DNA from 2 places in the Streptococcus sp. Marseille-Q5855 genome. Region 1 is predicted to be linked to the other one. Evidence: riboswitches for the same ligand, from Rfam matches in the RefSeq annotation. Region 1 holds a riboswitch; the other holds the start of a gene.

Region 1 (5,411 bases):
AGAAGATAAATGCAGCACTTTCAAAGTAAACGGGGAGACCAGCGAAGAGGGCAACTAAGCTATAGAAATAGGCCACTAGGGTTCCCAGAGCAACCAAGGTATCCATGTTGGCATTGTGCTTTTTAAAACTAGCCCAAGCACTCTGGATATAAGGACCACCTGCTACTAGCATAATCGGTGTTGTGGCTAAAAAGGTTCCCCAACGCATGACTTGGTGACTAATTCCTCCTGTCGACATCCCAATCATGAGAATCACAAGAGGCACAGTAAAGATACTAGTAATCCAAAAACGCTGTAAAAGTGATAGAGATTTTCGAGTCTTCTCAACAACTGTATAACTCCCCTTTTGCATCTTCATACCACAAGAAAATTCATGTTGGCCTAATTCTTGAGGTGTAAAACGAATGACTTTCTCCTCATCTACGCCGATTGGTTCTAAGATGCCTTCTTCTTCAAACAGAATTTCCTTATAACAGTTTGAAGGTGTCACACGGTGAAAGGTGATCTCAGCAGGAACTCCTTTTTGCAGTTGAATGTGGGCTGGATGATAGCCTTTGTCTGCCGTGATACGGATTTTTTGAACACCATTTTCAAGACTTGCTTTTACAATTTCAGTCATATCATTCTCCTATTCTACAATCATCTTACCGTGCATCATATTCATGCCACAAGAGAAACCATACTCTCCAGCCTGCTCAGGCGTGATTTCCACTACATACTCTTCACCCATTGGCAGGTCCGCATGTACACCAAAGTCTGGAAAAACAATTTGGTCCAGACAGGGTGACGGGTCCTTACGGTCAAAGACAATGCGGGCTGGCACTGATTTCTTGAGGATAATCAACTCAGGAGTGTAGCCTCCCATGACTTCCACTCGAATCTCTTGGTAGCCCTTTTTTTGCTGGGCCTTTTGTCCAGATTTTTCAGGCTTTTTGAAAAACCAAAACAAGATAAACGCGATAAGGGCAATACAAATAATGGTTACAATACTATTTAACATGACGTCTCCTTTACATACAATTACATTTTACTTCTGTTACAGCACTTGATTTCTTCTTAGAAATCACAGCTTCCAAGTCTTCTAAGTCAGCCAAAGTAAAATCACATTCAGCAATCAAATCAGCCAACAAGTTCTTAATCCTACGGGAACAAACCTTGTCCTTGATGTCTTGGACAAGTAAATCCCGACTTTGGTCCAAAGTTAAAAGGGCTGAATAAACAAAAGACTTGCCTTCTTTTTTCCGAGTCAAACACTCTTTCTCAACCAAACGAGCCAAAAGAGTTTGAATGGTTGACTTGGACCAGTCGAACCGCTCCGCCAGAACCCTGATTAAATCCGTACTGGTCTGCTCTCCTTGCATCCAAATAATCTTCATGACCTGCCATTCTGCATCTGAAATCTGCATAATCACACCTCCTAAATCTACGTTTGTCGATTACAGTTATTAGTATACTATCAAAATCTACATTCGTCAATCATAAAATCAATCTTTTTGTCGAAAAATAGGATTTTAATCATTTGAAAAGCGATTTGCAGTCAAATATTACTATATAAACAATAAAAATATGCTATACTAAAGAAAAAAGAAAACAACCACTAGGGGTGCGTAAAGCTGAGATTAACAACTGTTAGACCCTTTGACTCAATCTAGGTAATGCTAGCTGATGGAAGTGGAAATGATAATGGGGACTAGCAGTCTTCTATTGCCTTCCTGAAACAGATTAGCTTGTTCTTAAGAATACAAACTTCAGTTGGTTGGGAGGTTTTAGATGACTTATTTACCCGTTGCTTTGACCATTGCAGGAACTGACCCAAGTGGCGGTGCTGGCATTATGGCTGATTTAAAGTCATTCCAAGCGAGAGATGTCTATGGAATGGCCGTTGTGACCAGTCTTGTCGCTCAAAATACCAGAGGCGTTCAATTAATCGAGCACGTTTCTCCTCAAATGTTGAAAGCCCAATTGGACAGTGTCTTTTCGGATATTCCACCTCAGGCTGTAAAAACTGGAATGTTGGCAACTACCGAAATTATGGAAATCATCCAGCCCTATCTTAAAAAGCTGGATTGTCCCTATGTTTTAGATCCAGTTATGGTAGCGACTAGTGGAGATGCCTTGATCGACTCAAGTGCTAGAGACTATCTCAAAACAAACTTACTACCTCTAGCAACGATTATTACGCCAAATCTTCCTGAGGCAGAAGAGATTGTTGGTTTTTCAATCCATGACCCCGAAGACATGCAGCGTGCCGGTCACCTGATTTTAAAAGAGTTTGGTCCTCAGTCTGTTGTTATCAAAGGCGGCCATCTCGAAGGTGGTGCCAAGGATTTCCTCTTTACCAAGGATGAGCAATTTGTCTGGGAAAGTCCACGAATTCAAACCTGTCACACCCATGGTACTGGATGTACCTTTGCTGCAGTCATTACGGCTGAACTAGCCAAGGGAAAAAGCCTTTATCAGGCAGTTGATAAGGCCAAGGCCTTTATCACAAAAGCTATTCAAGACGCTCCTCAACTTGGTCATGGTTCTGGCCCAGTCAACCATACAACTTTTAAAGATTAAGAAAAAAACTCTCTAGTTCCCACTTTAAGGGAATTAGAGAGTTTTTATACTCTTCGAAAATCTCTTCAAACTACGTCAGTTTCCATCTGCAACCTCAAAACACTGTTTTGAACGGACTTCGTCAGTCTTATCTAAAACCTCAAGGCAGGGCTTTGAGCAACCTGCGACTAGCTTCCTAGTTTGCTCTTTGATTTTCATTGAGTATTAGTTAGGAAATAATGTCATGCAACTTTGTTAAAAAGACTTGCGTTTTTGCCTCTATATCTTCTGCCTGCATCAAATCACGCACTACAGCTACTCCAGCTATGCCCGTGCCCATAAGTTGGTCAATGTTCTCTGAAGTCAAGCCTCCGATAGCAACTACTGGAATGTCAACCGTTTGGCAAATTGTTTTCAAGGTCGATATCAGAGTAATGGGCGCATTTTCCTTGGTGGTGGTTGGGAAAATGGCTCCTGTCCCCAAGTAATCTGCACCTGATGTTTCTGCTTCCAGAGCTCTTTTTATTGTTTTAGCAGTTACACCGAGGATTTTTTCAGGTCCCAAGACTTGTCGGGCAACCGAAACTGGTAGTTCATCGTCTCCGATATGCAGACCAGCAGCATCAACCGCAAGACAAACATCCAACCGATCATCGATGATCAAGGGTACCTGATAATCATCTGTTATTTCCTTGACTTGTTTTGCCAGTTGATAATATTGATTGGTTGTGAGATTTTTTTCTCGTAATTGGACTATGGTAACCCCTGAACGGCAGGCCGTCTCAACCTTTTCAATAAAGCTTTCCACGGAATCTTGATAGCGATTGGTTACCAGATATAGTCTAAGTGCTTCTCTATTCATAAACATCTCCTTTGATGGCATCTAACCAGTTTTTATCTCTTCTTAGAAGCGAAAGCTGATTGAGTACTCGGTAACGAAATTCTTCCAATCCCATTCCTTGAACAACTATTCTCTCAGCAGCGATATTGAGATAAGAGACTGCTAAGCAAGAAGCTTCAAAGGCAGTCTTTTCTTGGCTGAGAAAAACAGCTGTTAAAGCTCCAACCAAGTCTCCTGTCCCTGTTATCCAGTCTAATTCTGCACAGCCATTTCCCAGTACAGCGACCTGATTCTTCGAAACGATGAGGTCCTTGGGGCCAGTAACTAAGAAAGACATACCAGGATAGGTCTGACACCAGTCTTTCAAGACTTGAAGTAAATCCTCAGTTTCTTGGTCTTTAGCACTCGCATCGACACCAACGCCGTGGTGCTTTAAGCCAACAAGACTTCGAATTTCTGACATGTTTCCTTTAAGGACCGTGGGTCTATAGTCTAAAAGGTCTTTAACTAAGCTCTTACGAATGGATGAAGCCGTTACGCCAACCGCATCTACTACCATTGGGAGAGAAACTTGAGTTGCATAAGAAGCTGCCATACGGATTGCTTTTTCCTTCTCAGCTGACAAATGCCCCAAATTGATGAAGAATGCCTGGCTTTGCTTAGTAAAATCAAGAACCTCACGGGGGTCATCTGCCATGACAGGTTTGCATCCCAGAGCCAAAATCCCATTTGCTAGCATCTCACAAGAAATCTCATTGGTAATACAGTGAATGAGGGAACTAGAGCCTATAGGAAAAGGATTTGTCAATTCCTGCATCAGTCTATCCTTTCATCAAAAAAATATCCCTGCACTTTTTTAAAGAATTCCTGCTTGATTAAAAATCGAAAGGCAATAAAGGAAATCGCTGTACCAATCAAGGTTGCTCCGAAAAATCGAGGAGTGTAGATAAACCAGCTAAGCTTAGCAGCTGATCCTGTAAAGAGTACCATAACAGGATAGGAAACAATAGAACCAATAATACCTGTTCCCAAAATTTCTCCCAAGGCAGAAAAATAAAATTTTCGACCATACTTATAAAAGAGACCTGCTAGAAGGGCTCCAAAAGTCGCTCCTGTGAGAGCTAAAGGCGGAATCCCTTGAGTCGTCATACGGATAAAGGCTGTCACTGTAGCCATAACCAAAGCATAAACAGGTCCCATCATGATTCCCGCTAGAATATTGACTACACTGGACATCGGTGCCATTCCCTCAATCCGAAAGATAGGCGTAAGGACTACATCAAGGGCAATCATCATAGATAAAATGGTTAATTTGTGAACTTGTAATTGGTGCTTTCTCATGCTTCTATTCTTCTCCTTTTTCTAAAGACTGTAAATCGCTCTTCCATGTCTGGTGTTGGTAGGCCATTTCCCAAAACTTGGCTTCCATATGAACACTGATGTGGAAGGCATCTAGCATTTTTTTCTTGTCTGTCTCGTCACTTTCTCGATAGAGTTGATTGACCAAAGCTTCTTCCTCTCTGATCTGTTGCTCTAACTCATCCGTAGTATACGTTTCAATCCATTGTTGGTAGAGAGGATTTGGTGATGGTTTAAGATTAAGTGATTTGCCTATATCATGGTATAACCAAGGACAAGGTAGCAAACTTGCAAAGGCAATGCCCAAGTTTGGCTCTGCAAATTGCCGATAAATGTGAGAAATGTAATGATAACAGGTTGGAGCGATTGGATGTTGCTCCATTTCCTGATCGCTGATTTCCAATTCCTTGAAAAATTGTTGGCGGATAAATAACTCACCCTCCACTAGACTCTGAGCATTTTGTTTCAAGAGTCTTTTCATCTCTTGGTTTGAAGTCTTATCAGCCAAAAGGTGATAGATTTCTGAGAAGGCCTTCAGATAGTAGGCATCCTGAATCAGGTAATATCGGAAAATGGCAGGTTCTAAATTTCCCTCTTGTAATTGTAAAATAAAGGGATGATGAAAGGAAGCCTGCCAAGCTTCCTTAGATAATTCCATCGCAATATCTGT
Region 2 (5,411 bases), on a different contig from region 1:
GTTGTTGGCGATGATGACTGGTGAGTAGTAGTCAAATTCTTTAACGTAGTCTTTCAAGTACATGAAATTAGCATCTACACCTTGAGATTTAGCAAGGATACCATCCCATCCATAGTAGATCCAAGCAGTGTCAAATACTCCATTGGCAATCGGTGTGATAGAGTTTGAATCGTTGTTTGGTACTTTTTCGACTTTATCAAAGTCCCCACCTTGTGACTCTACCAATGTTTTCAACATAGCAAGTTCAGTTGGGTCATTCCAAGTTCCGTATTTCTTCCCAACCAAGTCTTTAGGACTATTGATATTGTCAGACTTACGAGAGATGATTCCTGATGTATTGTGCTCAACAATAGCTGCAACGGCAGTAATTCCTGCTCCTTTTTCCAATTTTTTAGCCATATAGTCTTGGAAATACACTGCAAATGGTGCCTTACCGTTAATGACTAAGTCAGAAGAACTTTCTTCTGGTGGCAATTTCAAATCAACATCCACTCCAGCTTCCTTGAAATAACCTTTTTCCTTGGCCACATAAAGCCCTGTGTGGTTGGTATTTGGTGTCCAGTCTAGGATAAAGTCGATCTTCTTGAGTTCTGCTTCTTTATTGTCCTTAGAAGCAGTTCCTTGACCACAAGCTACAAGCACAACAGCTACAAGAGCTGTTAAAACAGTTAAAAACACTTTCCATGTTTTCTTCATTTCAATTTCCTCTTTTCTTTTTCAGAAACATTCTTATTCTACGAACGTTTCCATTTAATAACATATTTTTCACTAATATCGACCAACTTCATACCCAGAAGACTGATAATCGATACCAGAATAATAATAGCAAACATGGTATCATACTGAAACAGTTTCTTGGACTGAATCATGTAGACACCTAGTCCTTCAAAGCCTCCCAACCACTCAGATACTACTGTTGTGATAAAGGCGTAGGAGACACTGACCCTCAGACCAGCATAAAAGTAAGGCAGGCTGACTGGAATTTTAAAATGCCACAGGATTTGCCAAGACTTGGCCCGCATCAGACTAAACAAGGTCAGCATATCCTTGTCACAATGCCTAAAACCGTCCAAAATGCTGACGATAATTGGAAAGGTTGTCGTCAAGATAATCAAGACAATCTTGGGCAAAATCCCATAACCGAGCCACAAGACCAAGATAGGAGCTATAGCAATGGTTGGAATGGTCTGAACGACCACCATCATAGGGTAAATCAGGTCATTGAGCCAAGTCAAACTATCCATAAGTATAGCCATGAGACAGGCAATCAAGACTCCCAAAATCAGTCCCAATAAAGCCACTCTCAAGGTGGCCCAGCTATGGTGCCAGAGAAATTCTCTGGCACGAACAAAGGACTGGAGAATTTCAAGAGGTGTCGGCAGGATAAACTTGGGGAGAAGTTTAAGAAAACCTGCTAACTGCCAGATTGACAAGACTCCCAGAAAGCCCAATAGACTAATGTGTCGTCTCAGTATACTTTTCAAGTTTCTCATCAATACTTAAAATCTCTCCTACATTTATTTTGACATTGGCAAAGACATTATCTGCCTCCTGCCCTGCCACTTCCAGCGCTTCTTTGAGAATACGCATAAGCTCATCAAACTCCCCTTCCAAGACCGTTTCAAATGGTGTCACCACCATGGTCACTTCTTGAGCTTGCAGATAAGCAATGACCTGATCGATAACAGCAATCCGATCAATCCCCTGTGCTAGGGGTAAAACTTGCAAGGCAATGCTTGCTTTCATAAAAACCTCCTCTTCTCATTTTCCTTTGACAAAAAGAAAAACCTTTACCATATATGGAAAAGGTGCAGAATAGACTAAGTATCGTTCCCTACGCTGGCATTACCCAGATCAGGTGCGGTCGAAGTTTAACACTTCCTCTCAGACTGTACACAGACTCCCATATATTATATAGATATATGATAGCGCAAAATAAGAAAAATGTCAAGGAAACTGCTTACAGAAAAGAGCAGGAAAAATTTCCTACTCCAATTTTCTATACTCGTTCTCCATCACTGTTTACTCTGTAGCCATCCACCGTCGTATTGACAGCTAAGGCACCCGAAGAGTAAGAATAATACCACTTACCAGAAACTTGATACCAGCCTGTTTTCATTGCCCCTGAACTATCCAGATAATACCACGAGCCATTTTCCTTTAACCATCCTGTCTGCATTTCACCAGATGATTTCAAATAATACCAGCTAGAACCATCTTTCAACCATGCCGTTGATTTAGACCCATTTGATTTGAAATGATACCAACTACCATTTATTTTCTTCCAACCAACAGTCAATCCATTATTTGAGCTATAATTAGAGCTATTTCCTGATTGATTCTGATAATTCTGTGAAGAGGTTACTCCCTCTAGCTGGATATAGCGACGACTTCCGTTATAAGCCGTATAACTCAACCACTTGTAGCCGTCTTTTTCGAGAATTTGATCATAATGAACCTTCTCCCCAGGATAATAGTAATCAATCGCAGTTGCGCTAGCTAGGGGTTCAGTTTTGATAGCAGACTTAGACTTGAAATAATGTGTTCCTCCTGTTGAAGAAAGACTAGAATTACCTAGAGGATTTTTATTCACAGCCTCCAATTGAACATAACGATAGCTTCCGTTATAAGCTGTATAACTCAACCACTTGTAGCCGTCTTTTTCGAGAATTTGATCATAATGAACATTCTCCCCAGGATAATAGTAATCAATCGCAGTTGCGCTAGCTAGTGGCTGATTTTTGATAGCAGACTTAGACTTGAAATAATGTGTTCCTCCTGTTGAAACTGAGGTTTGACTATTCCCAACACTGCCACCAGCCAAATCTTTAAAATGAATAAATCCTGTCATCGTATTTGCTTTTATACTTCGTTTATTATAGGCTTCTGTATAACCATAGTTATATTCCTCGATCTCAATCTGATCTCCCATTACATTTGACACCCAGGCAACATGCCCATAAGTTCCTGCAGTAGACCAAGCAATGGAGCCAATCGTCGGTGTATTATCTACACGATAGCCTTCACGACGAGCACGATGCCCCCATTCATTCGCATTTCCATAAGCCCTTGGAATCTCAAAACCATTGACATTACTCAAACGAAAGGCTGCAAAAGAAGTACACTGACGAGAATACATGCGCCACTGATCAATCTCCTGGCTCCCATTTTTATAATAAACAGGATAATCATCCCCTCGCGCAATCGATCCATTTCCTCCAGAATAGGCATAGACACTATCACTCGCTGCTAACATCAATCCTACTACTAAAAAAGGAACAAGCTTTTTAACTGACATCTTCAAGTAATAACTTGTCCCTCTTACTATAAACGGTAAAATTTTCATTCTTCCTCCTTGAAAATAATATAGTACTCAATGAAAATCAAAGAGCAAACTAGGAAGCTAGGCGCAGGCTGTACTTGAGTACGGCAAGGCGAAGCTGACGTGGTTTGAATTTGATTTTCGAAGAGTATAAATCGAAGATTGCCTTCACTTAAACTATTCGGAGAAAAAAGAAAAAGTGAGAAAATTTCTCACTTTAGTCAAGATAATGAATCAAATTCTTTTCTGTAAGAATATCTGAATAAGTAAAGGATTCAACATAAACATTAGCTTGTTTATCTCCTTCAACGTTCCCAAATTCCACAATAAATAGGGATGGATAAACTTCAATTAGCTTACCCAATCTATTTTTTTGGCGCTTACGTCCATTTTCCAAAGTCATTTCAATTACATGACCCTCATGTGCCTTGATTTCCTCTTTGATTTTTTTCATCTTAGCTACATCTGTAAATGCATCTGTCATTTTATGCCTCCCTTTTTGAGATACTTGAAAATTTATTGTATTCTTTTTGGAAAATCAATTCCACTGTTCCACGAGCTCCACTACGGTTTTTCTCGATAATAACTTCCACCTTATTATTTGGGATACCGTCCTCTTCTTCACCACCACGCTCATAGTAATCGTCACGATAGAGAAAGGCTACGATATCAGCATCCTGCTCAATAGACCCAGATTCACGAATATCAGACAAGACTGGTCTTTTATCCTGACGTTGTTCTACACCACGAGACAACTGACTCAGAGCGATTACTGGAACCTTCAATTCCTTGGCTAGGATTTTCAACTGACGTGAAATTTCTGAAACTTCTTGTTGGCGGTTTTCTCGCCCAGTTCCCGTGATAAGCTGCAAGTAATCTATCAAAATCAAACCTAGATTGCCCGTTTCTTGAGCCAGTTTACGAGAGCGAGAACGAATCTCTGTAATTCGAATCCCTGGCGTATCATCGATATAGATACTGGCGTTGGCTAAATTACCTTGAGCAATGGTATACTTTTGCCACTCCTCATCAGTCAATTGACCCGTACGGATAGAATGCGATTCCACCAAACCTTCTGCCGCCAACATACGATCCACTAGACTTTCCGCACCCATTTCCAGTGAAAAAATAGCAACCGTTTTGTCTAACTTAGTCCCAATGTTCTGAGCAATATTCAAGGCAAAGGCTGTCTTACCAACCGCTGGACGGGCTGCTAGGATAATCAACTCCTCCTCATGAAGTCCAGTCGTCATATGATCTAAGTCACGATAGCCTGTCGCAATACCTGTAATATCGGTCGTTTGTTGCGAGCGAGCTTCCAGATTTCCAAAGTTGAGATTCAACACATCTCGAATGTTCTTAAATCCACTTCGATTAGCATTTTCGCTGACATCAATCAGCCCTTTTTCTGCCTGAGCAATGATTTCATCAGCTGGTTGCGAAGCCTCGTAAGCTTGATTGACAGACTCTGTCAACTTGGAGATTACTCGCCGTAGCATTGCTTTTTCTGCAACGATTTTAGCATAATACTCCGCATTAGCAGAAGTTGGCACAGAATTGACAATCTCAACTAGGTAAGACAGGCCACCAATATTCTGCAAATCACCTTGATTATCAAGGATAGTACGAACCGTTGTTGCATCTATAGCATCGCCACGATCGGATAAATCAACCATAGCTTGGAAAATCAAACGATGGGCATACTTAAAAAAGTCCCGAGACTCAATATATTCTCGCACAAAAACAAGTTTACTCTCATCAATAAAGATAGCCCCCAAAACAGATTGCTCAGCTAAGATATCTTGAGGTTGTACTCGTAACTCTTCTACTTCTGCCATCAGACTTCCCTTCCTTTTACAATCTTGTCAAGAAGGTGTAAACTTATCCTTCTTTCACACGAAGATTGATTACACTTGTGATATCTTGATAGATTTTCACTGGCACATCAATCAAACCAACCGCTCGAATCGGAGCTTGTACTTGAATATGACGTTTATCAATCTTAATTCCAAATTGCTTTTGCAATTCTTCTGCAATCTTCTTATTGGTAATCGAACCAAAGGTACGACCATCTGGACCAACTTTTTCA

What was found. A riboswitch is a leader RNA that binds a small molecule or an ion and turns the genes downstream of it on or off. The one in region 1 is predicted to bind thiamine pyrophosphate.
Region 2: linked by a shared signal. The riboswitch ahead of OC529_RS09065 (MTH1187 family thiamine-binding protein) and the one ahead of thiD (bifunctional hydroxymethylpyrimidine kinase/phosphomethylpyrimidine kinase) in region 1 are both predicted to bind thiamine pyrophosphate.

What each region holds. Positions count from the first base shown of each region.
Region 1 covers NZ_CAMPPR010000004.1:193,448-198,858, forward strand. Annotated here, with positions in the region: gene OC529_RS06160 (heavy metal translocating P-type ATPase) at 1-619, opposite strand, end outside; gene OC529_RS06165 (cupredoxin domain-containing protein) at 629-1,000, opposite strand; gene OC529_RS06170 (CopY/TcrY family copper transport repressor) at 1,011-1,406, opposite strand; TPP riboswitch at 1,590-1,687, shown strand; gene thiD (bifunctional hydroxymethylpyrimidine kinase/phosphomethylpyrimidine kinase) at 1,771-2,562, shown strand; gene OC529_RS06180 (hypothetical protein) at 2,638-2,760, opposite strand; gene thiE (thiamine phosphate synthase) at 2,771-3,403, opposite strand; gene OC529_RS06190 (hydroxyethylthiazole kinase) at 3,396-4,199, opposite strand; gene thiW (energy coupling factor transporter S component ThiW) at 4,199-4,723, opposite strand; gene tenA (thiaminase II) at 4,728-5,411, opposite strand, start outside.
Region 2 covers NZ_CAMPPR010000006.1:546,464-551,874, forward strand. Annotated here, with positions in the region: gene OC529_RS09055 (ABC transporter substrate-binding protein) at 1-696, opposite strand, end outside; gene OC529_RS09060 (ABC transporter permease) at 735-1,493, opposite strand; gene OC529_RS09065 (MTH1187 family thiamine-binding protein) at 1,456-1,746, opposite strand; TPP riboswitch at 1,815-1,917, opposite strand; gene cbpD (choline binding-anchored murein hydrolase CbpD) at 2,000-3,346, opposite strand; gene OC529_RS09075 (Veg family protein) at 3,540-3,806, opposite strand; gene dnaB (replicative DNA helicase) at 3,808-5,160, opposite strand; gene rplI (50S ribosomal protein L9) at 5,204-5,411, opposite strand, start outside.